Regions from separate parts of the Arthrobacter sp. yr096 genome, predicted to be linked through region 3. Evidence: riboswitches for the same ligand, from Rfam matches in the RefSeq annotation. Region 3 holds a riboswitch; each other region holds the start of a gene.
What was found. Region 3 has a riboswitch for S-adenosylmethionine ahead of BMY91_RS13785 (DUF1737 domain-containing protein). Riboswitches for the same ligand answer to the same signal wherever they lie in the genome.
Positions count from the first base shown of each region.

Region 1: it holds a riboswitch for S-adenosylmethionine, as region 3 does, so the genes downstream of both, BMY91_RS03825 (aminotransferase class V-fold PLP-dependent enzyme) here and BMY91_RS13785 (DUF1737 domain-containing protein) in region 3, are expected to answer to the same signal.
Region 2: it holds a riboswitch for S-adenosylmethionine, as region 3 does, so the genes downstream of both, BMY91_RS05160 (homoserine O-acetyltransferase MetX) here and BMY91_RS13785 (DUF1737 domain-containing protein) in region 3, are expected to answer to the same signal.

Region 1 is NZ_FNYI01000001.1:812,662-823,068, reverse strand. It holds gene rsrA (mycothiol system anti-sigma-R factor) at 1-254, opposite strand, end outside; gene BMY91_RS03850 (sigma-70 family RNA polymerase sigma factor) at 251-1,048, opposite strand; gene BMY91_RS03845 (DoxX family membrane protein) at 1,230-1,745, shown strand; gene aroA (3-phosphoshikimate 1-carboxyvinyltransferase) at 1,752-3,122, shown strand; gene BMY91_RS03835 (ribosome small subunit-dependent GTPase A) at 3,125-4,240, shown strand; gene hisN (histidinol-phosphatase) at 4,296-5,108, shown strand; SAM riboswitch class IV at 5,292-5,405, shown strand; gene BMY91_RS03825 (aminotransferase class V-fold PLP-dependent enzyme) at 5,437-6,846, shown strand; gene BMY91_RS03820 (class I SAM-dependent methyltransferase) at 6,954-7,778, shown strand; gene BMY91_RS03815 (metal-dependent transcriptional regulator) at 7,788-8,501, shown strand; gene BMY91_RS03810 (DHA2 family efflux MFS transporter permease subunit) at 8,520-9,971, opposite strand; gene BMY91_RS03805 (hypothetical protein) at 10,003-10,377, shown strand; gene BMY91_RS03800 (S1C family serine protease) at 10,385-10,407, opposite strand, start outside.
Region 2 is NZ_FNYI01000002.1:41,957-52,363, forward strand. It holds gene BMY91_RS05115 (FAD-binding oxidoreductase) at 1-40, opposite strand, end outside; gene BMY91_RS05120 (GNAT family N-acetyltransferase) at 269-1,231, opposite strand; gene BMY91_RS05125 (glycine--tRNA ligase) at 1,234-2,619, opposite strand; gene BMY91_RS05130 (DMT family transporter) at 2,779-3,783, opposite strand; gene BMY91_RS05135 (RNA-binding S4 domain-containing protein) at 3,807-4,034, shown strand; gene BMY91_RS05140 (alpha/beta hydrolase) at 4,041-4,691, opposite strand; gene BMY91_RS05145 (SGNH/GDSL hydrolase family protein) at 4,762-5,604, shown strand; gene BMY91_RS05150 (winged helix DNA-binding domain-containing protein) at 5,615-6,766, shown strand; gene BMY91_RS05155 (hypothetical protein) at 6,844-7,386, shown strand; gene BMY91_RS05160 (homoserine O-acetyltransferase MetX) at 7,431-8,552, opposite strand; SAM riboswitch class IV at 8,567-8,683, opposite strand; gene BMY91_RS05165 (bifunctional o-acetylhomoserine/o-acetylserine sulfhydrylase) at 8,858-10,198, opposite strand; gene BMY91_RS05170 (VOC family protein) at 10,401-10,407, shown strand, end outside.
Region 3 is NZ_FNYI01000005.1:95,614-106,020, reverse strand. It holds gene BMY91_RS13795 (aromatic amino acid ammonia-lyase) at 1-271, opposite strand, end outside; gene BMY91_RS13790 (NtaA/DmoA family FMN-dependent monooxygenase) at 271-1,599, opposite strand; SAM riboswitch class IV at 1,766-1,877, shown strand; gene BMY91_RS13785 (DUF1737 domain-containing protein) at 1,891-2,154, shown strand; gene BMY91_RS13780 (rhodanese-like domain-containing protein) at 2,151-2,561, shown strand; gene BMY91_RS13775 (O-succinylhomoserine sulfhydrylase) at 2,562-3,770, shown strand; gene BMY91_RS13770 (hypothetical protein) at 3,781-4,383, shown strand; gene BMY91_RS13765 (glutamate--cysteine ligase 2) at 4,380-5,567, opposite strand; gene BMY91_RS13760 (endonuclease domain-containing protein) at 5,781-6,602, shown strand; gene BMY91_RS13755 (UDP-N-acetylglucosamine 1-carboxyvinyltransferase) at 6,705-8,228, opposite strand; gene BMY91_RS13750 (siderophore-interacting protein) at 8,370-9,104, opposite strand; gene BMY91_RS13745 (penicillin acylase family protein) at 9,206-10,407, shown strand, end outside.

The DNA.
Region 1 (10,407 bases), on a different contig from region 3:
TCAACCGGCTTGATGGCGTGGATCCTGTCGAGGATTGAGTTCTTCAGGTTCTCCGGAGCCGACTCCGTGCAGGAGCGCTTGACCATGGTGCGAATGAGGCACTCAAGGTCGTACTGCTCGGCACATTCCTCGCACGTGTCCAGGTGCTGCTTGATCTCGGTGAGGTCCTCGCGGGTCAGCGCACCATCGAGGTACTCGTAGATCCGCTGCATTCGCGTATCGTCGCAATCGCCCAATCCCTGGCAGTCGCTCATTTCTCTTTCTCCTGATTGTTGCTTCCGGCCGCGGCCTGATCTTCGGTATGGGCCCTGAAGCCCCGTTCGGCGGCGTAGTCCGCCAGCATGTCCCGCAGCATCTTCCTGCCGCGGTGCAACCGTGACATGACCGTGCCGATGGGGGTGTTCATGATCTCTGAAATTTGCTTGTAGGCGTATCCCTCGACATCCGCGAAGTAGACGGCCAAACGGAATTCTTCCGGGATCGACTGCAAGGCGTTCTTGACGTCGGAATCCGGCAGGTGATCCAGGGCCTCGGTTTCAGCGGATCGCAGCCCTGCCGAAGTATGCGACTCTGCTTTGGCCAACTGCCAATCCTCGATCGTGTCCGAATTGGACTGCAACGGCTCACGCTGCCGCTTCCGGTAGAGGTTGATGTAGGTGTTGGTCAGGATCCGGTAGAGCCAGGCTTTGAGGTTGGTCCCCGGCTTGTACTGGTGGAAAGCCGAGAACGCCTTCGTGTAGGCCTCTTGAACCAGGTCTTCGGCATCTGAAGGGTTCCGCGCCATTCGCATGGCCGCCGAGTACAACTGGTCCACGTACTGCATGGCGTCACGCTCGAAGCGCTCCCGCCGCTGTTCAGTAGTCTCGGTAGCGAGGTCGACGTCGGGCGCCGCCATTGCGTCGTCGTCCGCGCCGGCTGCTTGGTACATGGCCGCTGCGGCCGGTTCCGTGGTGCTCATCGTTGCTAAGTCTACTGTCAGCTGCGGGGAATCCGGCTGCGTACCGTACCCGGGCTCCGGCAGAACCACGCGGTCCTTAACCAAAGTCAAAAAACCAACTCCATTCAGCGAAGCGGCAACACCATGCCGCGGTCCGGCCTCCACCGCACCTGATGTTCACAACGGCCGCCGCTGGGTAAATATTCCGCAAAGGTGCAAGACTAGAGCAGACTGCACCCCTTGAACACAACACTCATCGAATTAGTGTGGCAAGCCATCCAGGAGGCAAGACATGTCTGTTATCCGTTTTCTCGCGCGACCTATGCTCGCGTCCAGCTTCGTCGTTGCAGGTCTGGACAAGCTCAGGAACGCGGACGACACTGCGAAGCAACTCTCGCCCGTGCTTCGTCGCGCTTCCGAATCCCTGCCTTTCAAGGCTGATGAGAAGACCCTTGCCCGCGTCATCGGTGGCGCGCAACTGGGCGCCGGCGCGCTGCTGGGACTCGGCAAGCTCTCCCGTTTCGCCGCCACGGTACTCGCTGTGACGTCAGCTTTGAACTCCTACGTTGAGTGGCGTTCCGCCGATATCAGCACCAAGGAAGGCAGGAGCGCCCGCAAGGCACAGTTGCTGAAGAATATTTCCCTGACTGGAGGCGTGTTGCTGGCCTCTGTGGATACTGAAGGCCGCCCGAGCATTGCCTGGCGTGCGGAGCACTTGGCTGCAGATGCCAGGAAAGTGACAGGCAAGCAGATCAAGCGCGCAGACAAAGCAGTTCGCAAGGCCGTCGATAACGCAGTTGGAGCATAAGGAAGCATGACCGGTACCACCGCCGCTAACACCGAATCAACCGAAACCGGCTCCACATTGCCACTGTGGCCGGCCCCGCATGCCAAGGGACCCGTGGACGCCACGGTGACGGTACCTGGTTCAAAGTCGCTGACCAACAGATTCCTGGTGTTGGCGGCTTTGGCGGATGGTCCTTCCAGGCTCCGGGCACCGCTCCATTCACGTGACTCTGCCCTGATGATCCAGGCCCTGAGGCAGTTGGGTGCAAGTGTCACCGAAGTGCCCGGCGATGGTGATTACGGCCCGGACCTGGAAATCACTCCGCTGGATGCCGCGGCCGCCGGCGGAAGCACAGAGATCGACTGCGGCTTGGCTGGCACCGTCATGCGGTTCGTCCCCCCGCTGGCTGCACTGCGAAACGGCGCAAGCGTCTTCGACGGCGATCCCCACGCCCGCAACCGCCCCATGGGAACCATCATCGAGGCATTGATTGCCCTCGGTGTCCACGTGGCGGCCGAGGGCGGCAGGACGCCGTCGGCCCTTCCATTCACGGTGGAGGGCACCGGCGAAGTCCGGGGCGGCCACCTGGTGATTGACGCCAGCGCTTCATCGCAGTTTGTGTCCGCCTTGCTGTTGGTAGGAGCACGCTTCACCGAAGGTCTCCATTTGGAGCACGTCGGCAAGCCGGTTCCAAGCCTTGACCACATCAGCATGACCGTGGCCGTCCTCCGCAGCGTCGGGGTGAGCGTGGACGACTCCGTTCCCAACCACTGGAGGGTCTCCCCCGGCCCCATCCGGGCCTTTGACCAGCGGATCGAGCAGGACCTCTCCAACGCCGGGCCGTTCCTGGCCGCAGCGCTGGCCACTGGAGGAACCGTTCGGATCCCCAACTGGCCAGCCGGAACCACCCAGGTTGGCGACCTCTGGCGAACCATCCTGGCCACCATGGGAGCCGAAGTCACTTTGCAGGACGGGACTCTGACGGTCAGCGGAGGCAAAGAGATCAAAGGCGCTGACTTCGACGAAACCAGCGAACTTGCACCCACCGTGGCCGCTCTGTGCGCACTGGCAACCAGCCCGTCGAGACTAACCGGGATTGCGCACCTCCGCGGGCACGAAACGGATCGTCTTGCCGCGCTTGTGGCCGAAATCAATCGACTCGGCGGGGACGCCGAAGAGACCGCCGATGGCTTGATTATCCGCCCCGCCCGACTCCATTCCGGCGTGGTCCACAGCTACGCCGACCACCGCATGGCCACCGCGGGTGCCATCCTGGGACTTGCCGTCGAGGGCGTCCAGGTTGAAGACATCGCCACCACGTCAAAGACCATGCCTGAATTCCCGGAAATCTGGGCACGAATGCTCCAATCTGCCAGCACCGATGAGGCCAGCAACTGACTATGGGCCGCGACGCACGCTCCTGGGATGAATCCGATGTCCGGATCCGACCCAACAAAAAAGGATCAAGGCCCCGCACCAAGGACCGGCCCAGTCACGATGATGCCGTTATTGGCCGGATCATCACAGTGGACCGCGGACGCTACAGGGCGATCGTGGACGAGGATTCTGCCAACGAACGCGTGATCATCGCCGCGCGGGCACGCGAACTGCGCCGCAATCCCGTAGTCCCCGGCGACTTTGTGGCATTGGTGGGCGACGTCTCAGGTTCTCCGGACACCCTCGCCCGCCTGGTCCGGGTGGAAGAGCGCCGGACCCTCCTGCGCCGCAGCGCTGACGACACCGACCCCATCGAACGCGTGGTGGTAGCCAACGCCGATCAACTGGTGGTGGTGGTGGCAGCAGCCAATCCGGAACCGCGTACCGGATTCATCGACCGCGCCTTGGTGGCCGCCTACGACGCCGGCATCGAGCCGCTGCTCCTCATCACCAAAGCAGACGTCAAAGATCCGGCGGAGTTGCTCGCCAACTACCTGAGCCTGGACTTCCCCGTCATCATCAGCCGCACTGCGGACTCCGAAGCAGGCGGAATTGACGCCCGCTCGGACGACGGATTATCTGCCCGGCTGGACAGGGACGCCGTGTCCCAACTCCGCTCCCACCTCGGCGGAAAAGTCACCGTCATGCTCGGCCACTCGGGTGTTGGCAAGTCCACCATGGTCAATGCGCTGACGGGGGCCGAGCGTGCCACCGGGGGCGTCAACGCGGTGACGGGTCGGGGGCGGCACACATCCTCGTCGGCCCTGGCGCTCAAACTTGCGGATGCGCCGTCCGGCAGCTGGATCATCGACACCCCGGGCATCCGTTCGTTCGGACTGGCCCACGTTGACCCAGACCGGATCCTGCATTCCTTCCCGGATCTTGAACCAGGCACGGAAGCTTGCGACCGCGGCTGCAAGCACGATGCCACTGCCATCAATTGTGGTTTGGATCCATGGGTCAACGATGGCCATGCCGGGCCGTCGGGGGTTGCCCGCTTGGCATCCCTTCGACGCCTGCTGGGTGCAGACCCCAGGCTGGAAGCCAAAGAGACCAAGGAACTGGGCACCGTCAACTGATCGTTTAGGGCTTCACGTCCCCACTGCAGCGAATGATTCAGGATAGTTTGGTGGCATGACCCATCCCGTTTCCACCTACAACGATGACCTGCGCCTTGCCCACGTCCTCGCTGATTCCGTTGACGCCCAGACCATGGATCGCTTCAAGGCGCTGGACCTGCAGATCGAAACCAAGCCGGACCTCACCCCTGTCACGGATGCTGACAAGGCCGCCGAAGAAGCCATTCGCGGTCAGCTGTCGCGCTCCCGCCCGCGTGACGCCGTCCTCGGCGAAGAGTTTGGCAGCAGCGGTCACGGCTCGCGCCGCTGGATCATCGACCCCATCGATGGGACCAAGAATTTCGTCCGCGGCGTTCCGGTATGGGCAACCCTCATCGCCCTCGTGGACGAGGGCGAACCAGTAGTAGGCGTGGTGAGCGCCCCGGCTCTGGGCAAGCGCTGGTGGGCTGCGAAGGATATGGGCGCCTACATGGGCCGCTCCCTTGCCTCCGCTACCAGGCTCAAAGTGTCCAATGTTTCCCGACTGGCCGACGCTTCGATGTCGTATTCAAGCCTGTCCGGCTGGAAGCAACGTGGCAACCTTGACGAGTTCATGGGACTCACGGAGGACGTTTGGCGAACGCGTGCCTACGGTGATTTCTGGTCTTACTGCCTGGTGGCGGAGGGTGCGGTGGACATCGCCTGCGAGCCCGAACTGAATCTGTACGACATGGCCGCACTCGTCCCCATCGTCACCGAAGCCGGCGGCCGGTTTACCTCCCTGGAAGGTGAAGACGGCCCGTTCGGCGGAAACGCTTTGGCAACCAACTCGATTCTCCACTCGGAGGTCCTCAAACGACTCAACCCCGGGCTGGACGACCTCCTCTAAGATGAAGCACAGGTAGATCCCGCGGGGCGACCTACGGAATTTTCGACGGCGGATGACCCCTTTTGGGGTCGTCCGCCGTTCTTAATTCGGGCAATCGCAATTTTTGCAACCGGCGTAACAATGAGCTTAATAAACGGTTCCGGCTTTGGATGGGCCACGTGGAGTGCCCTAACCTTTTTTACAGGTCACGAGTGCCAGCGCTAAACCCCGGTTTGCTGGCCGGCAACCCTCCATTCGCGGTGGGGTGCCCCGGGTGACGACCCGGCCGGTCCGGAACGGATGCGGCAAGCGCGGATCCCCTATGGGGGTCCCTCTTGAGTGAGGTCCCATGAGCACTGTCACGTTCGACTCAAACATCATTCCGTCCTTCCCCGAAGAATCCGCAGCCCAGGCGTCCGCAGCCGTACGGCCCCTCGCAGCCGTAACCGGTGCAGAGTTGCAGGCTCCGCTGATCCAAGGCGGCCACGTTCGTTACGCGAATCTCGACTACGGAGCATCCGCCCCAGCCCTGACCATCGTCTCGGCCTATCTGAATGAAGTGCTGCCCTACTACGCCAGCGTTCACCGCGGGGCAGGCTACGCTTCCCAGATCAGCACCTCTGTCTACGAGAACTCACGGAACATCGTCCGTGACTTCGTGGGCGGCAGGGCTGACGATTCCGTCATCTTTACGCGCAACACCACAGACTCCTTGAACCTGCTGGCAGGGTGCCTGCCACAGCATGATGGCCAGTATTCCGGCGAGGTCCTGTACCTGGACATCGAACACCACGCCAACCTGCTCCCCTGGCAAGGCGTGCCGCACCGGAGCGTCATCGCTGCACCAACATTGGCGGCCACGGTGGATAAACTCCGCGCCGAGTTGGCCCAGGGTGGCGTAAGCCTCCTAGCCGTGACTGGAGCTTCCAACGTCACCGGCGAAATCCTTCCCATCGCCCAGCTCGCCTCTTTGGCCCACGAGTACGGTGCCCGGATCGTGGTGGATGCTGCCCAGCTTGCACCCCATCGCCGGATCAACATTGCAGAGGCCGACGTCGATTACGTTGTCTTCTCTGGCCACAAGCTTTACGCACCCTTCGGCGCGGGCGTCGTCGTGGGCCGGCCGGATTGGCTCGACGCCGGCACCCCCCATCTGGCAGGTGGTGGCGCTGTTCGCGAAGCGCGCCTCGATTCCGTCAGCTGGGCCACCGGACCGGCACGGCATGAGGGTGGCTCCCCCAACGTCCTGGGGGCTGCAACTCTTGCCAGGGCCACCCAAGTGATCTCCGGGCTGGACCAGGACGCCTGGCACGCCCATGAATCGGCCATCCGTTCCTACCTGGTGGAAGGCCTCGAAGCAATCGATGGCGTCACCGTTCACCAGATCTTCTCCGATTCGGAAGACACCATCGGCGTAGTCAATTTCTCCGTAGAGGGATTCGACGCCGGCCTGGTCGCCGCCTACCTGGCTGCGGAACACGGCGTCGGCCTCCGTGATGGCCGTTTCTGCGCCCACCCGTTGCTCAAGCGCCTGGGTCTTCCCTCCGGTTCGTTGCGTGCCAGCTTCGGCGTCGGCTCCCGGTTGGAGGACGCCACACGGCTGCTCGCCGGCATCGAGACGCTCAAGCTCACCGGCCTTGGTTGGGACTACGTAGTGGACGAGGGCCGCTGGGTACCGGCGAACGACCACCGCACGTACCCGGAGTGGGCGCCGAATACTCCCGGCACCGCTGGCGCTGCACCCTGCACGGTGGATTAGGCACGGTGGACCAGGCACGCTGGACCAGGCAAGCTGCGGCCCGAGCTCGCGCTGCGGTAAATTCGTAGGGTATCTTTTGGCACCCTGTGAAGGAGTTCTGCGTGTCCTTGCGTTCCCCGGGCGCCTCAAGCGGTGCGGCAGGCACTCCAGGTCCCGCCGGACCACGCGGTCCGAAACTCCATGCCACACGGCGCCACGAACTCGGCCAAAGCTTCCAAGATGGCGGTGAGCACTACGATCGCGTGCGGCCCGGTTACCCCGCGGATTCCTTGGAGTGGCTCCTTCCAGACGCATCGCAGACAGCCGCGGACCTGGGCGCAGGAACCGGAAAGTTCACGGCCCTTCTCGTCGAACGCGGACTTGACGTAACCGCCGTCGATCCTTCGGCAGACATGCTGGAGCAACTGCGGAAAAGCTATCCGCAGGTCAACGCATTGGAAGGCACGGCCGAGGCAACTGGACTGGCGGACTCAGCATTCGACGTCGTCAGCGTTGCCCAGGCTTGGCACTGGTGCGATCCCCTCATTGCCTGCACAGAGATCGCCCGAATCCTGAGGCCGCAAGGAACCCTTGGACTGATCTGGAACCAATTGGATACGTCCATTCCGTGGGTCCACCGGCTTTCGCGCATCATGCACGCGGGCGATGTCCATAAGCCCGGCTTCCGTCCTGTCATCGGGCCGGAGTTCGCCGGACTGGAGCGCCACCTCACGGCCTGGGAGGACCCACTGACGCCCGAAGACATCATGGAGCTCACAAAATCCCGCAGCTACTACCTTCGCGCCGGCGATTCCACGCGGGCAAAAGTCATGGGTAACCTGCAGTGGTACCTGTACGACCATTTGGGGCACGCGCCGGGTGGGACCGTCCAGTTGCCCTACGTGACGCAAACCTGGCGTGCGGTCAAGGTTCACCCCGCACCGCCACGGTAGGCTTGGCTTGTGAAGACCAGTACGCCCTCCTCCTCGATAGAGGACTACGTGAAGGTCATCTACTCCTATACGGAGTGGCAAGACAAGCCGATTACCTCCTCCCAGCTGGCCCAGCGCCTGGGTGTGGCAAACTCGTCGGTGTCTGAGATGGTCCGCAAGCTCAAGGACCAGGGCCTGGTGGACCACCAACCGTACAGCGCCATCCGGCTAACCCCCGAGGGCATGCGCCTGGCGCTGTCCATGGTCCGCCGGCACCGCCTCATCGAGACGTACCTGGTGGAGCAACTCGGCTACAGCTGGGATGAGGTCCACGACGAAGCCGAAATGCTGGAACATGCGGTGTCAGATACGTTCATCGAACGCATGTCCGCGAAGCTTGGGCATCCTGTCCGCGATCCTCACGGCGATCCGATTCCATCCGCCGATGGCACGGTTAAGTTGCCGCCCGCCTACCGCATGATCGAGCTCGACGACGGCCATGCGGGCCGCATCACCCGGATCAGTGATGAGAATCCAGACCTCCTCAGGTACCTTGCTGCAGAGGAGATCTCGTTGGACGCACCAGTGGAAGTGGTGGGACGGAAACCCTTTGGAGGGGCACTGGTGGTGCGCATTGGCAGCGGACCCCAGCGACGCGAGTTCGATCTCGCGGACGAAGTGACGTCGGCCCTCTGGGTGCAGAGCGCAGGGATCCATGAAGGGTGCGTCCTTCCCGCGCTCTGACCCGGGACGCACTAAAGGTCAGGCACGTTGCCCGGCCGCGCCGCCGTCGTCGGACGCTGTATCAGTTTCGCTGGAAGCGGCGGCCGCATCAGGCGCAGGGTTTCGGATCCCGACGGCGGATGCCACCGCACCGATCAGGAACAGGCCTGCCGTGACCAGCAGGGCGTTGTACAGACCGTCCCTGCTAAAGACCGGCCCCACGATCACCCCAGCGAACGCAATCGCGATCAACCCGGCGATGCGGGCTACAGCATTGTTCACTGCCGAGCCGATTCCAGCCTCTTCAGGCGGGACAGCACCAAGAATTGCGGCTGTCAGGGGCGCCACGAGCGTGGCCAAGCCCAGGCCGAAGACGATCTGGCCGGGCAATACCTGGGCCCAATAGTTGAGAGGTTCCTGAACAGACAAAGCCATCAGGAAGCCCACGCCACACAGCGCCGGGCCCACAGTCATGAACCACCGGGGGCCATACTTGCCAGCCAACCCACCGAAGTAAGACGCACCCAGCATCAGGATTACCGTCCCCGGAAGCAACGCGATGCCGGCCGCGGTGGCTCCCATGCCACCCACCTGCTGCAGGTAGATTCCCAACACGAAGAAGCCAAGCGATATCCCCGCGTAGATGGCCAGCGTTGCAATGTTTCCCCAACCAAAATTACGGATAGCGAACAACCTCAAAGGCAGCATGGGCTCGGCTGTCCTCGCCTCATGGATGAGGAACAAGACCACGGCCGCTGCACCAACCACCAAGGGCAGCCACACCTGGACACTCCCCCAACCCATACGGCCCTGTTCGATGAACGCGTACACCGGACCGCCCAGGCCGATCATGGCAAGGAAGGCGCCCAGGTAATCAATGCGCTTGCTCCTGTCCCTCGCGGCATCGGACGCCCGGAGGCCGGCAAGCATCGGCCAGACGCCAATTGCGGGGATGACGTTGATGAAAAAGATGACACGCCACGACAGAAGATCAACAGCCATACCCCCAATCAGCGGACCGACGATGGCCGCAGCACTGGTCCAACCGGACCACTGTCCAATGGCTTTCGATTGTGAAGGGCCGGAGAACGACGTAATGATCATCGCGAGCGAGCTGGGAACCAGCAGGGCTCCGGCTATGCCCTGGAGAGCCCTCGAAACAACCAGGACTTCACCATTCCAAGCGAGACCACACATGACAGACGTTATGCCGAAGCCCGCCAAGCCCCATTCAAGTATTCGTGCCCTGCCGAAATGGTCGGACAAAGAGCCTGCCACCAGGATCAGCGCACCCAGCGTCAGCAGATACGCATCTACCACCCATTGCTGGATGACCAAGCCCCCGCCGAGCTCGCGCCCGATGGCAGGGAGTGCGAGATTCACCACAAATCCATCGAGGATAGCGATGAACGAGGCCACGATTGCCACCACAAGAACGCGTTTCTGGAGCGGAGTGCTGGGTGGCAGGGCCGCTGCATCAGTCATGAGCACAGCCTACGCCCGGGAAGTCCCGTATCGTTGAATGGTGATTAGCAGACGTGATGCCGCATTGGCCCTTGATATTTCGATGGAAATGGCCCAACGCCACGGCATTCCGTCCCGGCTGAGCGAGGCAGACCTCCGGGAGATCCAGGACAATCCCCCCGCCTGGCTGGTTCAGTCGCGCGCCAACCGCACTGGCAAACGGCCCGTCTGGGTCCAGCTCACCTGCGCCGTATGCGGCTACTCCGAGGCCATTCGTCCCAAAAAATGGTGGCCGGACTTTTCCTTCGTGTTTTGTGGCACGCACCGCAACAGCGAACTGCCAGCCCTGTTCCTCGGCGAAGTCCGCAGCGAATACGAAGGTATAGGCAGCCGCTTCATTGGCGTGGTGGATGTCCCGGAGAAGCAGTCCTAGGCTGTCCTCACTGTTGGCTCATTTCGGACG
Region 2 (10,407 bases), on a different contig from region 3:
GTACCTGTTCCCTCAGCCCATCAAGGGCTATTTGGTTCATTGTGATTTACCACCGATATAGACGAGAGACCGTTCTGTTCCACACGCCGCTTCCCTCCAGCGATGGCAGCGTGGGGGTTTACTCCGATAGGCCTACTCCTGCCTCAGGGCAGCGTCAATCATCTTTATTAACCGGACTGTTCGCAGAGCGTCCTAGGGGCTTAAACGCAAGGATCCTGCCCTCCGCAGCGGCGGTGGAGGGCAGGATCCTGACGTGCAGAAACAGTGGTCAGTCGCTCACGATCAACGTGTCCGCACCACGCACGTGGGCCTTGCCGGATTCCAGCAAAGGCCCAAGAACCGTACGCAGGGCCGTCATCGATTCGTCGACTTCCAGCAGTACCGGGTGCTGGTAGGCGATGAGTGCCAAAAGGTCCCGCACAGCAAGCGCAGCTTCCTCGGCAGACAGCTCCGGATCATGCCCCAGGAAGACATCCGACGGCTCATCGGAGCTGCCTTGGGCGTAGCTGATGGCGAACGCCTGGATCCTGCCCTTGCGGCTGGCCGGGACACCTTCACCAAAAGCGCTGGCTTTGGGCGCCCTCAAAACGATTGCACCGTGGGCACCCGTGAGGTCATGCAGGAACAAGCGTTGCACCGTAGCGATGCTGAGCTCCCCCGGGCTGTCCCAGTGGTGGACGTGGGAGTAGTACTTACCCACAACCTCACTCAGCTCTACCGAACCTGTGGCCAGGTCCTCCACCCGCTCAGATGCAGCTTCCTCGGAACCATCACCGAACCGCGGGAGTGACAGCGGCTCGGGTTCCACCACCACCAGCTGGGACCGCTGGATGGGTGCAAGGCCGGCGGCTGCGGCAAAGGCCGCACCTGCCGTGTCCGGTTCCACTTTGCTGCGGAGCCTGGAAACGCCCGACGGCGAGTTCCCGGCTTCCCGGCGGAGCATGGTCAGGAGGGTGGCGCCCACGCCTTCACGGCGATGATCCTTGGCAACCTCGATGTAGGCCCACAGACGTTCCGGGTGCAGCGAAGCCTCGTGGACCACGCCTGCAGCAACCGGTATCCGAACGCCGTCCACCACGTCCTCGGCCACGATGCACCGGCGCCAGGGCTGGTTGCCCGACGGCGCCAAAGCGGCACGGAACTGCTCAGCGGGAAGAGTTTCCGGGCCACCCCAGATCTCCAGGAGGGCGAGGTCGTCGCCTTCCTTCCATTCGCGGTACTCCAGAGCCACGATCAGGCGCCGATCAAGCGTGCTGCCAGGTAGCCCTCAACCTTGTCCAAGGACACGCGTTCCTGGCTCATGGTGTCGCGCTCGCGGATGGTAACGGCCTGGTCCTCGAGGGTATCGAAGTCCACGGTGATGCAGAACGGGGTACCGATCTCGTCCTGGCGACGGTAACGGCGGCCGATCGCGCCGGCGTCGTCAAAGTCGATGTTCCAGTTCTTGCGCAGCTGGGCGCCCAGCGCCTTGGCCTTCGGGGACAGGTCCTCGTTGCGGCTCAGCGGCAGGACCGCGGCCTTGACCGGAGCCAGGCGCGGATCGAGCTTCAGTACGGTGCGGACATCGACGCCGCCCTTGGCGTTGGGTGCTTCATCCTCGGTGTAGGCGTCGATGAGGAAGGCCATGAAGGAACGGGTGAGGCCGGCAGCGGGCTCGATCACAAACGGCGTGTAGCGCTCGTTGGTGGCCTGGTTGAAGTAGCTCAGGTCCGTGCCGGAAGCCTTGGCGTGGGTTGAGAGGTCAAAGTCCGTGCGGTTGGCGATGCCCTCGAGCTCGCCCCACTCGGAGCCCTGGAACCCGAAGCGGTACTCGATGTCCGTGGTGCCCTTGGAGTAGTGGCTGAGCTTTTCCAACGGGTGCTCGAAGAAGCGAAGGTTGTCTTCACGGATGCCCAGGCCGGTGTACCAGGACATACGCTCCTTCATCCAGTACTGGTGCCATTCTTCATCCGTGCCGGGCTCGACGAAGAATTCCATTTCCATCTGCTCGAACTCGCGGGTACGGAAGATGAAGTTGCCCGGGGTGATCTCGTTACGGAAGGACTTGCCGATCTGGCCGATGCCGAACGGCGGCTTCTTCCGGGACGTGGTGAGCACGTTGTTGAAGTTCACAAAGATGCCCTGGGCCGTTTCGGGACGCAGGTAGTGCATGCCTTCGTCGCTGGCTACCGGACCAAGGAAGGTCTTCAGGAGGCCGGAGAATTCCTGGGGTTCCGTCCATTCGCCGCGGGTGCCACAGTTGGCACACGCAATATCCTTGAGCCCGTTCTCTGCGGGGCGGCCCTTCTTTTCCTCGTACTCTTCCTCGAGGTGGTCGGCACGGTAGCGCTTGTGGCAGGACAGGCACTCCACCAGGGGGTCGGAGAAGACCTCCACGTGGCCGGAGGCTTCCCATACCTGGCGGGGAAGGATGACGGAGGAGTCCAGACCCACCACATCTTCGCGGCCGCGGACCATGCTCTGCCACCATTGGCGCTTGATGTTTTCCTTCAGTTCCGCACCCAAGGGACCGTAGTCCCAGGCAGAACGGGAGCCACCATAGATTTCACCGGCCTGGAAGACAAAGCCCCTCCGCTTGGAGAGGGAAATGACCTGGTCAAGGACGGATTTTGCTGCCATGGGTAACTCCATTTGTTCTACAGGGCCGCTGGGTGCGGTCCGCGGTGGTTTGCCCCGGATGTCCGGACGAGGTTGTCCGGCGGGGTGCTGGGGGAAAGTTTGTTGTTACTACTGCGTTCTACTGTGGGCAGAACGCAAAAATACTGCACCCTACCAACCCTACCGGCCTTTGGCCGTTGATTTTCGTGCGAAAGCACCCCTGGGCCACGGCAAGGTGGCCACGACGATCGCGGCGAGCGTCAGGATGGTCCCCAGCACCGTGGGCAAGGCAACCACCGCGCCGGGGCTGGGGATCACGACGTCGAGCACCAACGAGCCCACCAGTTGGCCGGCAATCATGCCCAAGCCGGTGATCAGCACGCCCAGGCTGCGGACCAGCAACGCTGCCAGGCCGATGAAAAGGCAGCCCATGGGACCGCCAAGGTAGTACCACCACTCGGAGGGAAGCGGATTTCCAGGTCCGGCAACAGCCAGCTTGATGAGCCAGGCGAGCCACAAAATGGCCGATCCGGCAATGAAGTTGACCAAGGTGGCCGCGATCGGTGTCCCGTAATGAACCGTGGCCGTTCCATTCATGGCCTGTTGGAAGCTCATCAGGAACCCTGCCGTCAAAGGCAGAAGGACGGGCAGTACCAGCGACGCGATGTCGGCATCGCCGCCGAACCTCGGAGAAACCGCCCAGGCGACGGCGGCAACGGTCAGGACGCTGCCAAGAACGCGGACTCCCGTGATGGCACGCCGGCCACCAGGGCCGATGCCCATGCGGTCAACGAGCAGACCACTCAACGTCTGACCCGTTACGGCAGCGACGGTGAACAGCGCCACCCCCAGAAGGGCCACTGTGAAGGACTGGGCGAACACGAACAATGCACCGATAGCGCCGGCCATCACGTAGAAGCGGGGAAAGCTGCGGTTGCGGACTGCGGGGATGATGCGTTGAAGGCCGGCCCTGCCCTTGGGCGTCGCCAGCGAGATAACACCGATCAGCAGGAGGCCTGTGGTGAAGCTCACCACGGCTGCAGCAATGCCATCATTCAGTGAGGCGCCGAGGGCCCCGTTAATCCTTCCTTGGAGCGGAATGACCAAGCCTGTTGCTACTGCAACAGGGAGGCCAAGGGCAAGCGGAAGGGTGGGACGGGAAGAAGGCTGCGGCACTGTCCCCACACTACTTCAGGCATCATTGCTGTATGAGCAACCCGGAATTCGAAGAAATCCCCATCCGTGACGACATGATCCGCCTCGGCCAACTGCTGAAGCTTGCCAATCTGGTGGAGGACGGCGTTGAAGCCACGGAGCTCATCAAGAATGGCTTGGTCAAGGTCAACGGCGAGATCGACGACCGCCGTGGCCGCCAGCTCCACGTGGGAGATACTGTGACGGTCAACGGCCAGACGGTCCGGATCACCGCCGCCTGACACCCGCTAGTCAGTGAGGACCTTATGGGTGAGGAACTCACCCACGTGCCCGATTTCCTGCTGGTTGATGCCATGCCACATGCCGGTGTAGAGCACCTTGGTGAGGTCCACGTGCTTGCGCGCCCAACCCATGGTGTAGTCAATCTTGTCCGGGGTAATCACGGGGTCCTGCTGGTCGCGGCCCCAGAACATCGGCAGCGAGCCGTCCAGTTGCTCGTCCCGGAAGGCGGCGTCAGCGCCGGCGTCGATCACAAAACCTGAAAGCCCGACGACGGCGGCAAAGTCCGCGGGACGGTACCGGAGCATGGTGGTGGCCATGGCCATACCCATCGAGAAGCCCAGCAACGTCACCGACGAGTGATTGGCCTTAACGGTGTCCAGCCACCCCAGGGCGTATTCGGCCGCCAGCTTCACAGCGTCCAGGGAATAATCGATGGAGGCCGTGAGCGGGAACCAGGTGAAGCCCGGCCCCATGGGCATGGGCGCCCGAAGCGCCGCCACCACAAAACCCTCAGGCAACAGCCCGGCCAGGCTGAACAGGTCCTCTTCGTTGGAGCCGTAACCGTGCAGCAGCACCAGGAGCGGCTTGCCGGCACGCTCGGCTTCGTCGTGGGACCACAGGACAACGGGCGCGGGGAATGCGGGGGCTTCAGTCATGGTTCCATTCTTACAGTTACCCGGAAGTAACAACTTACGGTGGCGTAGGTTCGCAGTGACGAGGCAGGATATGAGCGTGAGTGAGAACAATCATTTGTTGAAACCCGGCGAGCCTGTTCAAAAGCACCCTTGGGGCCGTTACGTGGCCCTGGGCGATTCGTTCACTGAAGGGATCGGCGACCCCGAGCCGGCGAATCCGGGCGGCCACCGCGGGTGGGCTGACCGTGTTGCTGAAGAACTGGGGCGCGGGCACCAGGACTTCGCCTACGCCAACCTCGCCATCCGCGGCCGGCTGTTGCAGCAGATCGTGGACGAACAAGTGGGACCATGCCTTGAACTGCAGCCGGACCTCGTGTCCATTTCTGCCGGTGGCAACGACCTCATCCGCCCCGGCGGCGATCCTGACCTACTGGCCGAGAAACTCGACGTCGCAGTCGGCGATCTAAGCTCCGGCGGCGCCACCGTTGTGTTGTTCAACGGCCCGGACACTGCTGCCTCGGTCCTGGGCCGGATCCGCGGCAAGGTGGCCATTTACAACGAGAACCTGAGGACGGTGGCCGCCCGTCACGACGCCGTCATTGCGGACATGTGGTCCCTGCGCCAGTTGGCAGACCCCCAGATGTGGGACGCTGACCGCTTGCATTTCTCACCACTGGGCCACCACACCATCGCCACCATGGTCCTGGATGCCCTGAATGTGCAGCACACCCTTGAACCCCTGATGCCCAAGCCGCTGCCGCAGCGTACCTGGCGCGAGGCACGCTCGTCCGATCTCGTCTGGGCGCGCGAGTACTTTGTCCCCTGGGTCATCCGGAGGCTCCGGCACCAATCGTCGGGCGACGGCATCACACCAAAACGTCCGACGCCGGGACCCGTCTTCGGACCCAGCGGCACCTTGCTGCCGCGCCGCTAAGGTGACGTCCATGCCGGGTGGTGTGTCCGCCGCCGCAGAAACCGTCCGGCAGGTGCGCCTGCGACGCCAACAGCTGCGGACGCCAAAGCCGGGAGCGCCCTCTGAAGTGCTCCGCAACCTCCTGGCGGTGCAGTCGCAGGAGTTTCCCTACGCGCGCTGGACGCTGGCTCAAAGGACATCCGGCAGTACGTCCGCCGAGGTGGAGCAGGCAGTGGCGGACGGGACCATTCTTCGGACCCATATCCTCCGGCCCACCTGGCACTTTGTGCATCAGGACGATCTTGGCTGGCTCATGGGATTGTCTGCGGACCGTCTCCATCAGGGCAACAAAGGCATGTACCGCCAGACCGGGATCGATGAGGAAGCCGCTGCCACCAGTGGGGGCATCCTGGCCGAAGCCGTGGCCAACGGAGCCCACAAGACCCGCGAAGAACTGGCCGGGGTACTGGGACAAGCCGGCTTTCCCAGCAAAGGGCTTGGCTTTATCTACCACCTGATGCACGCAGAAATCAGCAGCATCCTGGTCAGCGGCGCTCCGGTCCGTTCGGCCGGAGGAGCGCTCAAACAGACCTATGGCCTGTTTGAGGAACGCGTGCCCGGCACCGTCCGCGGGCCGCTCACCGGCGACGACCGCGAGCAAGCTCTCGGACAGCTGGCACACCGCTATTTCAGCAGCCGCGGCCCAGCCACCGTCAAGGACTGTGCAGCGTGGTCCGGGCTGACCATGAAGGACATTAAACTGGGGATCCAAGCCGCTGCCAAGCTGTTTCCGGACGCCCTGGAATCGGCCTGCTTTGACGGCCTGGAGTTTCACTGTGCCGCTGAGGACGGCGTGAATTTCACCGCTGCCCTTCCAACGAAAGAGCCGGACGCGCCCCGGATCGACCTCATCCAGTGCTACGACGAGTACGTGATGGGCTACTCGCAGTCCCGGTACTACCTTGGTGGCACGGCCCCCTACTTCCCCGAGGACAACGGTCCCATGCACGTAGTCCTGCTGGACGGGAGACTGGCTGGTTGGTGGCGTCACGGATTTTCCGGCGGGATCTGCGAGCTGGACGTCCGCATGAATCAGCCGGCAACAGCGCAGGAGCAGGCTGCACTTGAAGCCGAGGCAGAGCGCTACGGGCTGTTTCTGGGGATGGAGACCAGGCTGGTGTGAAGCGGCGGGGTTGTGAAAGAGGCAGGGGTTGTGAAGAGGCAAGGCTAAGCTGGGAGAAGACCTAGGAGGCCTGCACTGTGAACAATCTGATCTTCTGGATCATCGTCTGCTCGTGGCTGATTCCCTTTGGAATCCGCATGTACAACCGGTCCAAGGCACGGCGGCTCCAGGACGGCGGCTTCCGGGGTCCTGGGTACCCGCCGCAGAATCTCCCCGGCCCGGGCTACCCTCCGCAAGGGTACCCGCAGCAGTACCCCGGGCAGCAGTACCCCGGGCAGCAGTACCCCGGGCAGCAGTACCCCGGGCAGCAGTACCCCGGGCAGCAGTACCCCGGGCAGCCGCAACCCGGGCCTGGCTACCCTCCGCAGGGCTACCCCGGGTACCCGTCTGAGCCGATAGTCATCCGCCCCGCAGATGACGCACCGCAGGCCGCGCCGGCGTCGAGCCCTTCCGCGCCGGCGTCGAGCCCTTCCTCGCCGGCGCCGTTCCCCGCTGCGGGCGGCACGGAGCCCCAGGGTTACCGGGCGCGGAAGCTGGCCGACTTGGACGCGAAATTCAGCAATGGCGAAATCGCCATGGAGGATTACATGAAGCAGCGCGCCGACATCATGAACGGCTGAGCGCCCGATCTGCCCGGATGCTCAGGCCAGGAATGTCCGGATGCTCAGGCGAAGAATGCCTGGCGAAGCTGCGTTGACAGCTGCCCGATTTCTGTCAGGAATCCATCGTGGCCAATCGGCGCTTCGATGACGTGAACGGGAACATCGCCCGGCAGTGCCGCGGCCAATTCCTGTGACTGTGCCGGGAAATAGAGCCTGTCCGTGTCCACGGCTGCGACGAAAAACTCTGCCGTAGTCCCGGACAACGCCTCTTGCAACGAGCCCCGCCCGCGTGTGACGTCGTGGGACATCAGTGCCTCGGTGATGGCGATGTAGCTGTTCGCGTCAAAGCGCCGGACCAGTTTGCTGCCCTGGTGGTCGAGGTAGCTCTCCACCTGATACCGGCCCCGCTCCCCCAAGACGGCAGCAGCAAGAGGCGTCTCCTGGTGCTGGGCCTCCCGGCCAAAGCGGAAGTCCAGCTCCAGTGCTGAGCGATAAGTGATGTGGGCGATGCGCCGGGCCAAGGCCAATCCTTGCTCGGGCGCCGTTCCGCCGTAGTAGTCCCCATTCTTGAAATGTGGGTCCTGCCGAATGGCGAGGGTCTGGGCCTGCGCGAAGGCAATCTGCTCCGCCGTGCTGTAGGCGCCCACGGAGATGACGGCGCAACGTTTGACCCGTTCCGGCAGGGTCACTGCCCACTCAAGAGCCCTCGCCCCACCCATGGAGCCGCCCAGGACCGCATGCCAGGCCTCGATCCCCAAGGCATCGGCAAGCCGCGCTTCGGCCTCCGTGCTGTCGCGGAGGGTGATCAGGGGGAAACGCGAGCCCCAGGGCTTGCCGTCCGGCGCTTCTGAAGAGGGGCCGGTGCTTCCATAGCAGCCGCCCACGATGTTGATGGAGACCACAAAGAAGCGGTCTGTGTCGATGGTGGCGCCCGGTCCTACAAGCTGCTCCCACCATCCTTCCTCGTCCGTGGCACCACGGGCTACGTGGGTGCTGCCCGTCAGTGCATGTTGGATGAGCACGGCGTTGGACGCATCCGCGTTCAGGCGACCCCAGGTTTCGTAGGCCAGCACGACATCCGGAAGAAAGCCCCCGGCCTCAAGTTCCAGCGGCCCTATGCCGGCGTACTTGACCGTGCCGTCTTCTTGTTCGGCTGTGGAAAGGGCTGCAGCAGTAATGGTCATTCCTTTGATACCTAACCTCGCGCTTGCCCGCCGCCTTGCGTGCGACAGGCCAGGTCCTCACCCGGGGCACCCCACCGCGTAAGGAGGGTTGCCGGCCAGCAAGCCGGGGCTGTCTGCTGGCACTCATGACCTAATACGTAGAGTCTAGGAAGGACACCGCTGTTCTGGCGAAGAATGTGACAGCAGTGTGACGGTTTAAGGCTGGTTGGTTCATGAACGAGCACCCGGGAGCGCCGCCCGGCGAATAATCGACGGGCCGGGCGGCGTTCCAGCTGAAGGCGCCTTGGCCAGGGGCCGGACGCTGCTCAGGCGCCCTTTGCGGCCCTGAATCCAGCCTCCAGGTCAGCGATGATGTCATCCACATGCTCGATGCCTACAGACAGGCGAACCAAGCCGGGATTGACGCCGGCAGCAACCTGCTGCTCCACGGTCAGCTGGCTGTGCGTGGTAGATGCCGGGTGGATCACCAGGGAACGGACGTCACCGATGTTGGCCACGTGGGAGTGCAACTCCAGGCCGTCCACAAAGCGTTTGCCCGCTTCAACGCCGCCCTTGATGGTGAAGGCAACGATTGCGCCGGTGCCCTGCGGACCATACTTCCGGCCACGGTCGTACCAAGGGCTCGACGGCAGCCCCGCGTAGGCTACCGATTCGACGTCGTCATGGGCTTCAAGCCACTCAGCCACTTTGGTGGCGTTGGCGACGTGACGTTCGATGCGCAGGCTCAAGGTCTCCAGCCCCTGGGCGATCAGGAAGGCATTGAACGGCGAGACGGCTGAGCCAAGGTCGCGAAGCAGCTGGACCCGCGCCTTCAGGATGTAGGAGAGGTTGGCGCCCAGAGCACCGTCCTTGCCGAGATCGCGCGCGTAAACAAGTCCGTTGTAGCTGGGGTCCGGGGTATTGAAGCCTGGGAATCGCTCCGGATCCTGGCCGAAGTCGAAGTTGCCGGAGTCCACAATCACGCCGGCAATGGCAGAACCGTGTCCGCCAAGGTACTTGGTGGCTGAGTGGACCACAATATCGGCGCCCCACTCCAAGGGACGGATGAGATACGGCGTGGACAGGGTATTGTCCACGATCAGCGGCACGCCGGCCTCGTGCGCGGTGCGGGCAACGCCCTCGATGTCCAGCACGTCCTGGCGCGGGTTGGAAACAACTTCGCCAAAAAACAGCTTGGTGTTCGGCTGGACGGCGTCACGCCAGTGATCCAGGTTGTCCGGATCCTCCACGAACGTCACCGAGATGCCGAACTTCTTCAACGTGTGTGCCAGCAGGTTGTAGGTGCCGCCATACAGGCTGGGACTGGCAACAATGTGGTCCCCCGCCTCGGCGATGTTCAGGATGGCGAACGTTTCCGCCGCCTGACCGGAGCTGAGCAGGAGAGCGCCCAGGCCGCCTTCAAGGCTGGCAACACGCTGCTCCACGGCATCCTGCGTCGGGTTGCCGATCCGGGTGTAAATGGGCGCAAGCTCTGCCAGGGCGAAGCGGTTGGCAGCACTCTCCGCGCTGGGGAACACGAAGGACGTGGTCTGGTAGATCGGCAGCGAGCGGGCTCCCGTGGCGGCGTCAGGCTCCTGGCCTGCGTGGATCTGGCGGGTTTCGAAAGACCATCCTTGGGACATGGAGTTCTCCTGTTCGTGGCGCATGGGTTCGGCGGGATACTGGCTTTGTGTGAGCTGCGGCCAGTCTAGGAAGTGTCCGGGGGCTAAGACAGCTTTGTGACGCCGGGGGAATCTTTCGGACTTCGGGAGTCCCTTCATGACGCCATCAAGGACCAGCCAGATACATCCCACCTTAGTTAGGCTTGACTTAGCTGAGACCCCGATCACAAAGTGCCAAGATGAAGCCATGCGCA
Region 3 (10,407 bases):
CGCTGTTGTGATACCTGACCACCTGGACTTGATACGTCAGAAGGGACTTTTCCTCCACAGCGGTGTCCCTGCCAGAGCCAAGCAAGGTGTTCAGCCCGTAGACCCGCTGGCCCAAGGCGGCAGCTTTCTCCACCACCTCCCGAGAGCGCGATAGCAAAGACAACGCATCTTGGTTGAGTTTCACGTGAAACGAAGGGTCAGAGGCGGCCCTCGCCACGTCCACGGCGCGCACAGGTGCCACACCAATCGTCAACGGCTCGGCAACAGACATCAGAAGTCCAGAAGATTCTGTCGGAACCCACCGTTCCCGTAACTCTTCCTCAACAGGCCGCGTCGCCGAAGTTCGGGGGTGAGCTTGTCCAGCACACCGTGCACGGTGACCGGATCCACAAAGCCGGAGAACAGGAAGCCATCGCCTCCCACCTCAGACCCGGTGGACTCCAGGTAATCGGCAATTTCACCCACCGTGCCAATGATCGAGTCCCCTGCGCCGCCGCTGCGGGCCTGCAGAATCTGGCGCAGGGTGGAGCCGGGAGGCGCGGCCTTGGCGAAGTGCTCCAGGGTGCCCTGGTTGCTGTTGGTGCTCAGCTCGGGAAGTGGGGCATCGAGGTCGAACTGCTTGAAGTCGATCACGGAAAGGTAGGAGATGGAGTTGAGCTGGCTGTCGATGTCGCGTTGGGTAAGCTCCCTGCGTTGTGCCCGCAATTCCTCGGCCTCTGCCGCAGACCCAACCACGGTGGGCTTGAGCACAAAAAGCACCTTGACGTCGTCGGGGTTCCTGCCGGCCTTGGCAGCCTCGGCACGGATCGAATCCCGGTAGGACTTCATACCGTCAACGCCGCGGGCCAAGGCAATCGCCACATCCGCATGTCCGCCAGCGAACGCCTTCCCCCGGGGCGAGGCACCGGCCTGGACCAGGACCGGTTCCTCCGGCAGCGGTGCCGTGTTCAGTGGGCCCCGAACCTTGAAGAAGTGGCCCTGGTGATCGATCGGATGCACTTTGTTGTGGTCCGCGAACACCCCGGCGTCCGCGTCCTCAAGCACCGCGCCAGGCTCCCAGCTCCGCCACAGCCGCCTGACGACGTCGACGAATTCCTCCGCTTTCTCATACCGCAGGTCGTGTTCGATCTGCTGGTCCAACCCGTAGTTCTGCGCGGCCAAATCGCTGCCGGACGTCACCACATTCCATCCCAACTGCCCCTCCGAGAAGTGCTGCAGGGTAGCCAGGAGGCGGGCGGCCGTGAACGGCGGATAGAACGATGCACTGACCGTGGGCACAATCCCGAGGTGCTCCGTGGCGGAAAGGAGGTACGGGACCAAAGCCAACGGATCATGCTTCGGAGCGAAGGACGCATGCGCCAGCGAAACCTCAGCCGTGCCGCCATACGTGTCCGGAACGGTCAGCGAATCCTCGATGATGAACAGGTCCAGGCCGGATTGCTCAAACGCGCGCACGGCCTCCTGGTACAGGGCAGGTTTCTTCCAGTCATAGCCCAGGCTGTAACCCGGAGTTCCCCAACCCTGGACTCCGAATCCGTGGCCCACAAACCATCCAAAATGAAGCATGGGCTTGAGTGTAGAACTGCTCTGTCCGTTCACCGCGACCTGATTTCATGCGAAGTTACAGGGGGTCGTACTGCGTCAATTATGCTCCCGGGGCGTCTTATTTGGAGGGCTACTCCAAGAACCGCCGATTACGCAACATGACGACGGCGATACCCCCGCCACATGCAGCTCAACGGTCGTGGATGTTACGTTTTTCTTGAGTAATGAGAACCAGCGCAAAGCCCTGACTTGCTGGTCGGCAACCCTCTCTCCGGCGGGGTGCCTCAGGTGACTACTCGGCGTATCGACAACTCGAACTGCAAGCGTGACTGAGGAGCACCAGCAATGCCTGAACCCACTGAAGAAAAACTCTCCTACCGCCTGATTACAGGCCCGGACACCCGTGATTTCTGCGAGCGGATCCACAACGCCCTCGCCGAAGGCTACGTGCTCCACGGCAGCCCGGCCGCCACGTTCAACGGCACTGACGTGATCGTGGCCCAGGCCATCGTGCTGCCCGCCGCGATCGCCAACGCAGATGCCGCTGTGGCCAACGCCGTTGACCAGCTGGAGAACGACGACGAAGAAGCATTCGAGGGCCACGCATGAGCTACGCAGGTGACCTGACCCCGCAGGATGCGTGGGCAAAGCTTGAAGAAGGCGCCATTCTGGTGGACGTCCGCACCGAGGGCGAGTGGGCCCACATCGGCATTCCGGACACCAAAGCCACCGAGAACGATCCCCTGTTCATCCAGTGGAACCTCGCCGGCGGCATCCCGAACTCCCGGTTCATCGAGGACCTGCAGCAGCAGGCCCCGCAGGACGACAAGGTGGAGCTCGTGTTCATCTGCCGCTCAGGCCAGCGCTCCGTCTCGGCCGCTATCGCGGCAACGCAGGCCGGCTTTACCGCCTACAACGTCCTGGAGGGCTTCGAAGGCGAACCGGACCGCTACGGTGAGCGCACCGTGAATGGCTGGAAAAACCGTGGCCTGCCGACGAACCTGGGGACCGAGTAAGTGACTTTCAATCCTGACGCCGCCGGCTGGAGCCCTGACACCCAGGCCGTCCGTGGTGGCCTTGACCGCACCAATTTCCAAGAGACAGCTGAGCCCGTCTTCCTGAATTCCGGCTTCGTCTACGAATCCGCTGCTGCTGCCGAACGCGCTTTCACCGGCGAGGACGAACGCTTTGTCTACTCCCGCTACGGCAACCCGTCCGTGGCAACGTTCCAGGAGCGGCTGCGCCTGCTCGAAGGAACCGAAGCGTGCTTCGCGACGGCGTCCGGCATGTCTGCCGTGTTTACCGCCTTGGGTGCCCTGCTGGCTGCCGGCGACCGCGTTGTTGCTGCACGCTCCCTGTTCGGCTCCTGCTTTGTGATCCTCAACGAGATCCTGCCGCGCTGGGGTGTGGAGACCGTTTTCGTAGATGGACCGGACCTGGAGCAGTGGCGTGAGGCCCTCTCCGAACCCACCACCGCTGTGTTCTTCGAGTCTCCGTCCAACCCCATGCAGGAGATCGTCGACATCGCGGCCGTCAGCGACCTGGCGCATGCCGCCGGGGCGACTGTCGTCGTCGACAATGTCTTTGCCACTCCCCTGCTGCAGCGCTGCGGTGAGCTCGGCGCTGACGTGATCGTGTACTCGGGCACCAAGCACATCGACGGCCAGGGACGGGTCCTCGGCGGTGCGATCCTGGGCACCAAGGAATTCATTGACGGCCCGGTCAAGCAGCTCATGCGGCACACAGGACCGTCCCTGTCAGCGTTCAATGCCTGGGTCCTCACCAAGGGTTTGGAGACCATCGGGCTGCGGGTGAACCACAGCTCGGCATCCGCGTTGAAGATTGCGGAATGGCTGGAGCAGCAGCCTGCCATCAGCTGGGTCAAGTACCCGCTGCTGAAGTCCCACCCGCAGTACGATTTGGCCGCCAAGCAGATGAAGGCCGGCGGCACCGTGCTGACCTTCGAGCTGCTCCCCTCCGCCGGACGATCCGCCAAGGACTCCGCATTCGCCCTGCTTGACGGCTTGCGCGTCATCGACATCTCGAACAACCTGGGCGACTCCAAGTCACTCATCACCCACCCCGCCACCACCACCCACCGGGCAATGGGTCCCGAGGGCCGCGCGGCGATCGGGCTCAGCGACGGCGTGGTCCGTTTGTCTGTGGGCCTGGAAGATGTGGACGATCTCATCCTGGATCTGGAGAAGGCCCTCAAACAGGTCTAACCTTGCTGCCATGAGCGGGAAGTATCCCTATCGCCGTGCCGGAGCGGTCATCGTTGCCGGCACGGTGGTGTGGTTTGTGGGAATCTCCCCCGTCAGCCGTGTTTATCTCACCCCGGACGCCCAGGAACGGCTGCGGATGCTGCTGGCCGGCCAACGCGGGTGGATCCTTGGGCAACACCTCGCAGCCGCGGGAACCGTAGCAGTGCCGGTAGGTTTCGCGGCGTTCGCGCGGGCTGTCCCGGGCAAGGACCCTTCGAGCGGACGGGCAAGGAAATGGGCTCTTGCCGCTGCCGGGGCGTTGCTCGCCGGAGCCCCGTTGTTTGTGTACAGCCTCTCCCGCCGTGCCTCTGACCTGGAGCGCTTTGCCGATTTCCGCGGATCCAACGCGCCCTTCCTGATGTACTCCGCGTTGCATGTCGTGGCCTTGGGCGCCTTGGGTGGGAGCCTTCTTTCCTCACCTGCCAAGCGCTGGATCGGTTGGACCGCCGCGGCCAGCGCTCCGCTGTTCGGCGGCATCCTCCTCGCCAAGAAGGACATCCCGCCGCTGGTGTTCTACCTGGTTGAAGGAACCACCGGGGCCTACCTGATGACGTGGGAAGAAACCAAAAACTAAGGCCGCCGGACCCGCGTCAGTGTTGGCGAGGGATCCCTGCGCGCATCGGCCGCGGCACCCTGCACAGTGACTCTCGCTGCGTGCCCAACCACCGCTGCCAAGGCTTCATGGTCCGGCGGACTTCCCGGCGGGTTGTGCCGCCTGTTGTTGTAGCGCACGGCAGCTGCACGTTGTTCAGTGGCCCCGTTTCCGCGCTCCAGAATCTCAGAGATACCCGCCTTGACGAGCTTGAGCTCGCCTTGGTCGTCCAACACTGGACTGAGGTAATCCACCAGCGCCCACACCACATCCGCGGCCGGCTGGGGCCGGAAATCGCCAAAATCCAGCAAATCTCCCCGCAGCCCTGAATTGCTGGCCTGCCAACTCGCCATCCGCAGGAGTGCCGTGGGCACGGCGGTGGGCTCAACGCCGTCGAGCATTTCCAGGGAAGCCGTCTCCACCAAAGCCCGCACCAGCACGGCAATCAATGCGGCGTCCTCGGATCGGAGGCAGACATCAGCCACGCGGACCTCCACGGTGGGATGGTTCCTGGAGATCCTGGCATCGAAGTAGATCATCCCCTCATCCAGGATCACTCCCGTTTCCAGGAGGCGCTTCACGATGCGACGGTAGGCGGTGAGCGAGCCGAAAACAGCCGATGGGCCTGACGTTGGCCATCTGTTCCAGGCCTGCGTCCGGTAGCTGTCGAAGCCGGTGGGGAGCCCGCGCCAGTACGGAGAGTTGGCGGTGAGGGCCGTCAGCACAGCCAGTTTGTCGCGGATATGGTCCAGCACCACCACCCCTTCCTCGGGTGACTCCACCGCGGTGTGTACATGGAATCCACAGGTCAGCTGCTCTGTGGCAATGATCCCGAAGCGGTCAAGCATCGCGGCATACCTGGGATCCGGGGTGGTGTGCGTGGTGGAGGCCAGCGGGGAGGTAGCGATCGCCGCCACCCGGGCACCATGCTGGCGGGCGGCCTGGTTGGCCATGGCCCTGCCCCGGCGGACCTGCTGCAGGAGTTCGGTGTAGCTGTGGCACGGGCGGGTCTGGGTTTCGATCTGCTCCAGTTTAAGTTCGTGGCTCAGACCCGTTCCGGCGGCGGGTTCATCATGATCGGCGAGCAGCGCATCCGCGAGAGCAAGAGGCCCGCCCGTCACAGGATCGACGATGAGCAGCTCTTCCTCAACCCCGAATGTCCGCATGCTCCATTTTGCGCCCAAGGACCCAGTGAGGACAGAGCTGCACCCGGCGCTGAAATTCTGCTGGATCACCGCCGGGGGAACCAAGAGGAAAGCCTGGGATGATGGGCTTCCTCTTGTTGTGCAGGCCGATGATCCAGCAGAAATTCCGGGTCCTTGTCCACATAGAGCAAAGTCCCAGCTCTGAACACCTCCACATCGTGGCTGGCTGGCTACATGGACACCTTCGAATTCCTGATGTCAATGGGTGGAGTGGCAAGGGCCGGTCTCCTCAATCAATACGGCCATGCTCCGGCTGAGCTCCGAAAAATTGGTGCGTACCAACCCCGGCATGGCATTTGGGCCCTACCGTCAGCCGACCAGGAGTATCTCTTGGCGCTGGTGAACAACGGACAGCTGACCTGCGCCAGCGCCGCGGTCCGCTATGGGCTTTGGTTGAAGGACCCACCTGTTGGACTCCATTTGGCAACCAAGCACAACAGAGGCCGGGGGTTTGTCCGGCACAGTGGGCTCCGGCTGGGAGCCGAGGCTCTCTTGCCTGTTGCTTCCGTGGTAGACACCGTTATTCACGCGCTGACCTGTCTTCCGGACGTTGATGCCATTGCGGTAGCACAGTCGGCGATGCAAAAGCATGGAGTTGTCAGGGGCGTCCTGGAAGGTGAGCTGCGGGCCAACTACTTTGGGAACGCGAGGAAACTGCTACGGATGGCCGATGGTTTGTCCGAGTCCGTTCCGGAGATCAGCGCACGGCTGCTCTTCGAAGCACAGGGACTCTCATTCCGACGCCAAGTGCGTATCTCCGGAGTGGGCCGGGTGGACGCGCTGATTGACGGGTGGTTGATCGTGGAGGTCAACGGTTATCAATTCCACAGCTCACGGGCCGCATGGCGAAAGGACATGGATAGATTGAACGCCGCTCAGGCCAGGGGTTACCAGGTGTTGTCCTTTGCCCCGGAACAGGTGTGGAATTCCCCAGATGAGGTGATGGCCCAGATTCGCTGGCTCCTGGCACAAGGTAATCCGCACGCCCGGCGCTGAGAATTCTGCTGGATCATCGCCGGGGGCAATAGGAGGAAAGCCCGGAATGACGGGCTTTCCTCCTATTGCGCGGGCGGATGATCCAGCAAAAAAGCGTGGAGCCTAGTCCTGGAAGTACTCGATCTTCGCGCCGATGGTGTTCAGGCGCTCGGCCAGGTCCTCGTAACCGCGCTCGATCACGTAGATGTTGCGCAGCTCAGACGTACCCCGGGCAGCCAGCATCGCCAGGAGCAAGCAGGCTGCGGGGCGAAGTGCGGGCGGGCAGCCGATTTCCGCGGCGCGCCACTTGGTTGGCCCGTTGACGTAGATCCGGTGCGGGTCCAGGAGCTGTACTTGTGCGCCGAGCTTGTTCAGCTCCGTCAAGTAGATGGCGCGATTCTCGTAGACCCAGTCGTGGATCATGGTCTGCCCCTCGGCGTTGCCCGCAATGACGGCGAAGAACGGCAGGTTGTCAATGTTGAGGCCCGGGAACGGCATCGGGTGGATCTTGTCCTGGGGGGCCCGGAGCTCGGATGGTTTGGTGGTCACGTCCACCAAGCGGGTACGCCCGTTGCGTGCCGTGTATTCGCCGGAGATCTCCAGATTCTGGCCCATCTGCTCCAAGGTGGCGAGCTCGATTTCCATGAACTCGATGGGGACCCGGCGGATGGTCACCTCGGAGTTGGTGACAATGCCCGCAGTGATCAGGCTCATGGCCTCGATGGGGTCCTCTGAGGGGAAGTACTCGATGTCCACGTCGATGGCCGGACGGCCCGTGATCTTCAGCGTGGTGGTTCCCACGCCTTCGATGTCAACGCCCAGGCCCTGCAGGTAGAAACAGAGGTCCTGGACCATGTAGTTGGGGCTCGCGTTGCGGATGACCGTTGTACCTTCGCGGTGCGCGGCGGCCATGATGGCGTTCTCGGTGACGGTGTCGCCGCGCTCGGTCAGCACGAAGGAGCGGTCGTGGCCATCGGCGGGCGGAGCAGTGACGGAGTAGAAACCGGACCTGGCCTCCACGGACAGGCCGAACTGGCGCAGTGCCTGCATGTGGGGTTCAACGGTGCGCGTTCCCAGATCGCAGCCACCGGCGTATGGCAGCAGGTATTCGCTGGTCTCGTCCAGCAGCGGACCGAGCAGCATGATCACGCTGCGGGTACGGCGGGCCGCGTCCACATCCATGGATTCGAGGTCCAGGACCTCGGGCCGGCGGATGCGGAGGTCGCTCCCGTTGAGCCAGGTGCACTCGACGCCAATGGACGTCAGCACTTCAACAATCCTGTTGACTTCTTCGATGCGCGCAAGCCGACGCAGCGTGGTGGTACCCCGGTTGATCAAGCTGGCGCACAGAAGGGCCACGCCAGCATTCTTGCTGCTGTTGACATCCACCTCGCCAGACAGGGTGCGGCCACCCTCCACCCGGAGGTGGGTCATTTGGGGTTTGCCCACTTTGACGATCGATCGGCCGAAGATCGCTTCAAGGCGTTCGATCATCCGGAGGCTGAGATTCTGTTTGCCCTGCTCCATCCGGGCGATTGCGCTCTGGCTGGTTCCCAGCTCAGTAGCCAACTGCCCTTGCGTCCAGCCTTTTTCACCACGGGCGTTGCGGAGCAGAAGGCCTACATGTTCGGCGGTAGGTTGCGTCATACCCAAGAAATATCACAAATGAGTTAGAAGTCGCGCTCAAAACGCCGTTACAGCGGCAAACATCACAGTGGAAGCATCCTGCGTGATATAAAAACCCGACGCCGGTCCTAGTCGGGGGCGTGACGAGAGCAACAGCCGTACCTAGACCCGCCAGTACCCCAGAGCATCGATACGGTGCTTGTCCACGCCGAGTTCCTTGCGCAGATGTTTGACGATCGCACGCGTACTGGAGGCTTCGCAGGCGATCCAGAAGAAGTCCTCACCCACTGAAACAGTGTCCGCCGTGAGCGCACTGCAGACCTCCTCCACCAACGCAGCACCATCGCGTTTGCGCGGAATCCACGTGACCACGTCCTGACTGGACGTCCGCACTGTGAGTGAGGGGTCGGCGTCGTGCTGGTATTCAAGCCAGGCTGTCACGGGAGCCGCGCCGTGAGCGGAACGCTGCCGTTCATCCAGGAGGGAGTTGATGGCCGGGATGGACGCGGGATCCCCCACCACCCAGATCCGGCGCGGAGCGGGCTGCGGGAACGTGAAGGAACTCCCTTGGACCGTGGCGTCAATGGTGTCTCCGGGTTGCACAGAACGGGCCCAATCTGCGGCGACCCCCTTGTGCATCGCGAAGTCCATGCTGAACGTCCCGGCGGTCGGGTCGGCGTCCACCAGAGTATAGGCGCGCTGGTGGGCCTTGCCGGAATCGTCAAACCAGAGCCGGATCCACATGGTGGGATGCAGGCCGCTGCGCTCCAGGAGCCCACCATCGCGCACGTGGACGCGGAGGAAATCAGGCGTGATCTCCTCCCGCCCGGTGACTTCCAAAGTGAAGTCCTTGGCACCCATCACTTTGAGGACGACGCCCTCCCAATTGCGCTTCAAGCAACACTCCTTCACGAACGGCCACGATTTGTGAACCAGGCCAAAGCCATTTATCTTGAGCTTAAGTAAGCCTAACCTAAGCTCGAAAGCGGCCTGAGATTATGACGCCTGCCCCGACGCACCATCCCGCCCCGGCAGGCGGCCCCGGCACGTACCGTGATCAGTGGGGGATCCCGCACCTGTGGGCCGAATCTGCCGATCAACTGGCCTTCCTGCAGGGCCACAATGCCGCCAGCGACCGGTCATGGCAGATCGAGTTGGAACGCTGGCGTTCAGAGGGCCGCACCGCTGAAATACTCGGTCCCGACGCTGTGGTCTGGGACAGGTTCGCCCGGCAAGCCCGGCTGGATGACACCGCGCGCCGCTGCTTCGAAAACCTCGACGACCCCACTCAACGCTGGTGCGGGCAGTACGTGGCCGGGGTCAACCAAGCGTTGGCAGAGGGCCTTCGGGGCGGCCCTGAGTTCGACGCGTCCGCCAGCGCGCCTGAGCCGTGGAATCCCTGGACTCCCTTGGGCGTCTTCCTGGTCCACCACGTCCTGTTCTCCACTTTTCCCAACAAGATGTTCCGGGCTCACGTCGCACGGACGTTGGGGGATGACGCCGTGGGTTTGTTCAGCATCGAGGCCCCCGTCTGGTCCGGCAGCAACGCCTGGGCGGTCCACGGTTCAAAAACAGTTAGTGGCCTGCCGCTGATCGCCGGCGACCCCCACCGCCTCATGGAACTCCCCGGCGTGTACCAGCAAGTGCGGCTGGCGTGCCCCGAATTCGACGCGATCGGGTTCGCGTTTCCTGGTGTGCCTGGATTGCCGCACTTCGCCCACACCGGCCACACCGCCTGGGCCATCACCAACGCCATGGCCGACTACCAGGACCTCTTCGAAGAAGAATTGCGCCGGGTCAGCGACGCCCACGGCAACCACGTTGAGGCGCGGGGAGCAGAAGGCTGGGAAACCGTCGTCGTGAGTTCCGAAACCATCACCGTCCGCGGCGGGGAGCCGGTGTCCGTTGAGATTATTGAAACCGCGCGTGGTCCGGTCATCTCCGAAACGCCCGACGGCGGCGCCTTGAGCCTGCGGTTTCCCGCCCGGGTTGAGGGCCGCTTGGGATTCGAAGCCCTCCCCGCACTGCTGCGGAGCCGGAACGTCTCCGCAGTGGAGGCCGCGTTCGATGCGTGGGTCGAGCCGGTCAACAGTGTGGTCGCCGCGGACGATTCCGGGGCTGTGCGGCACTTCGTGGCCGGGCTGGTTCCACAGCGGAATCCCGCCAATCGCCGGCTTCCGGCGCCCGCCTTCTCAGCCCG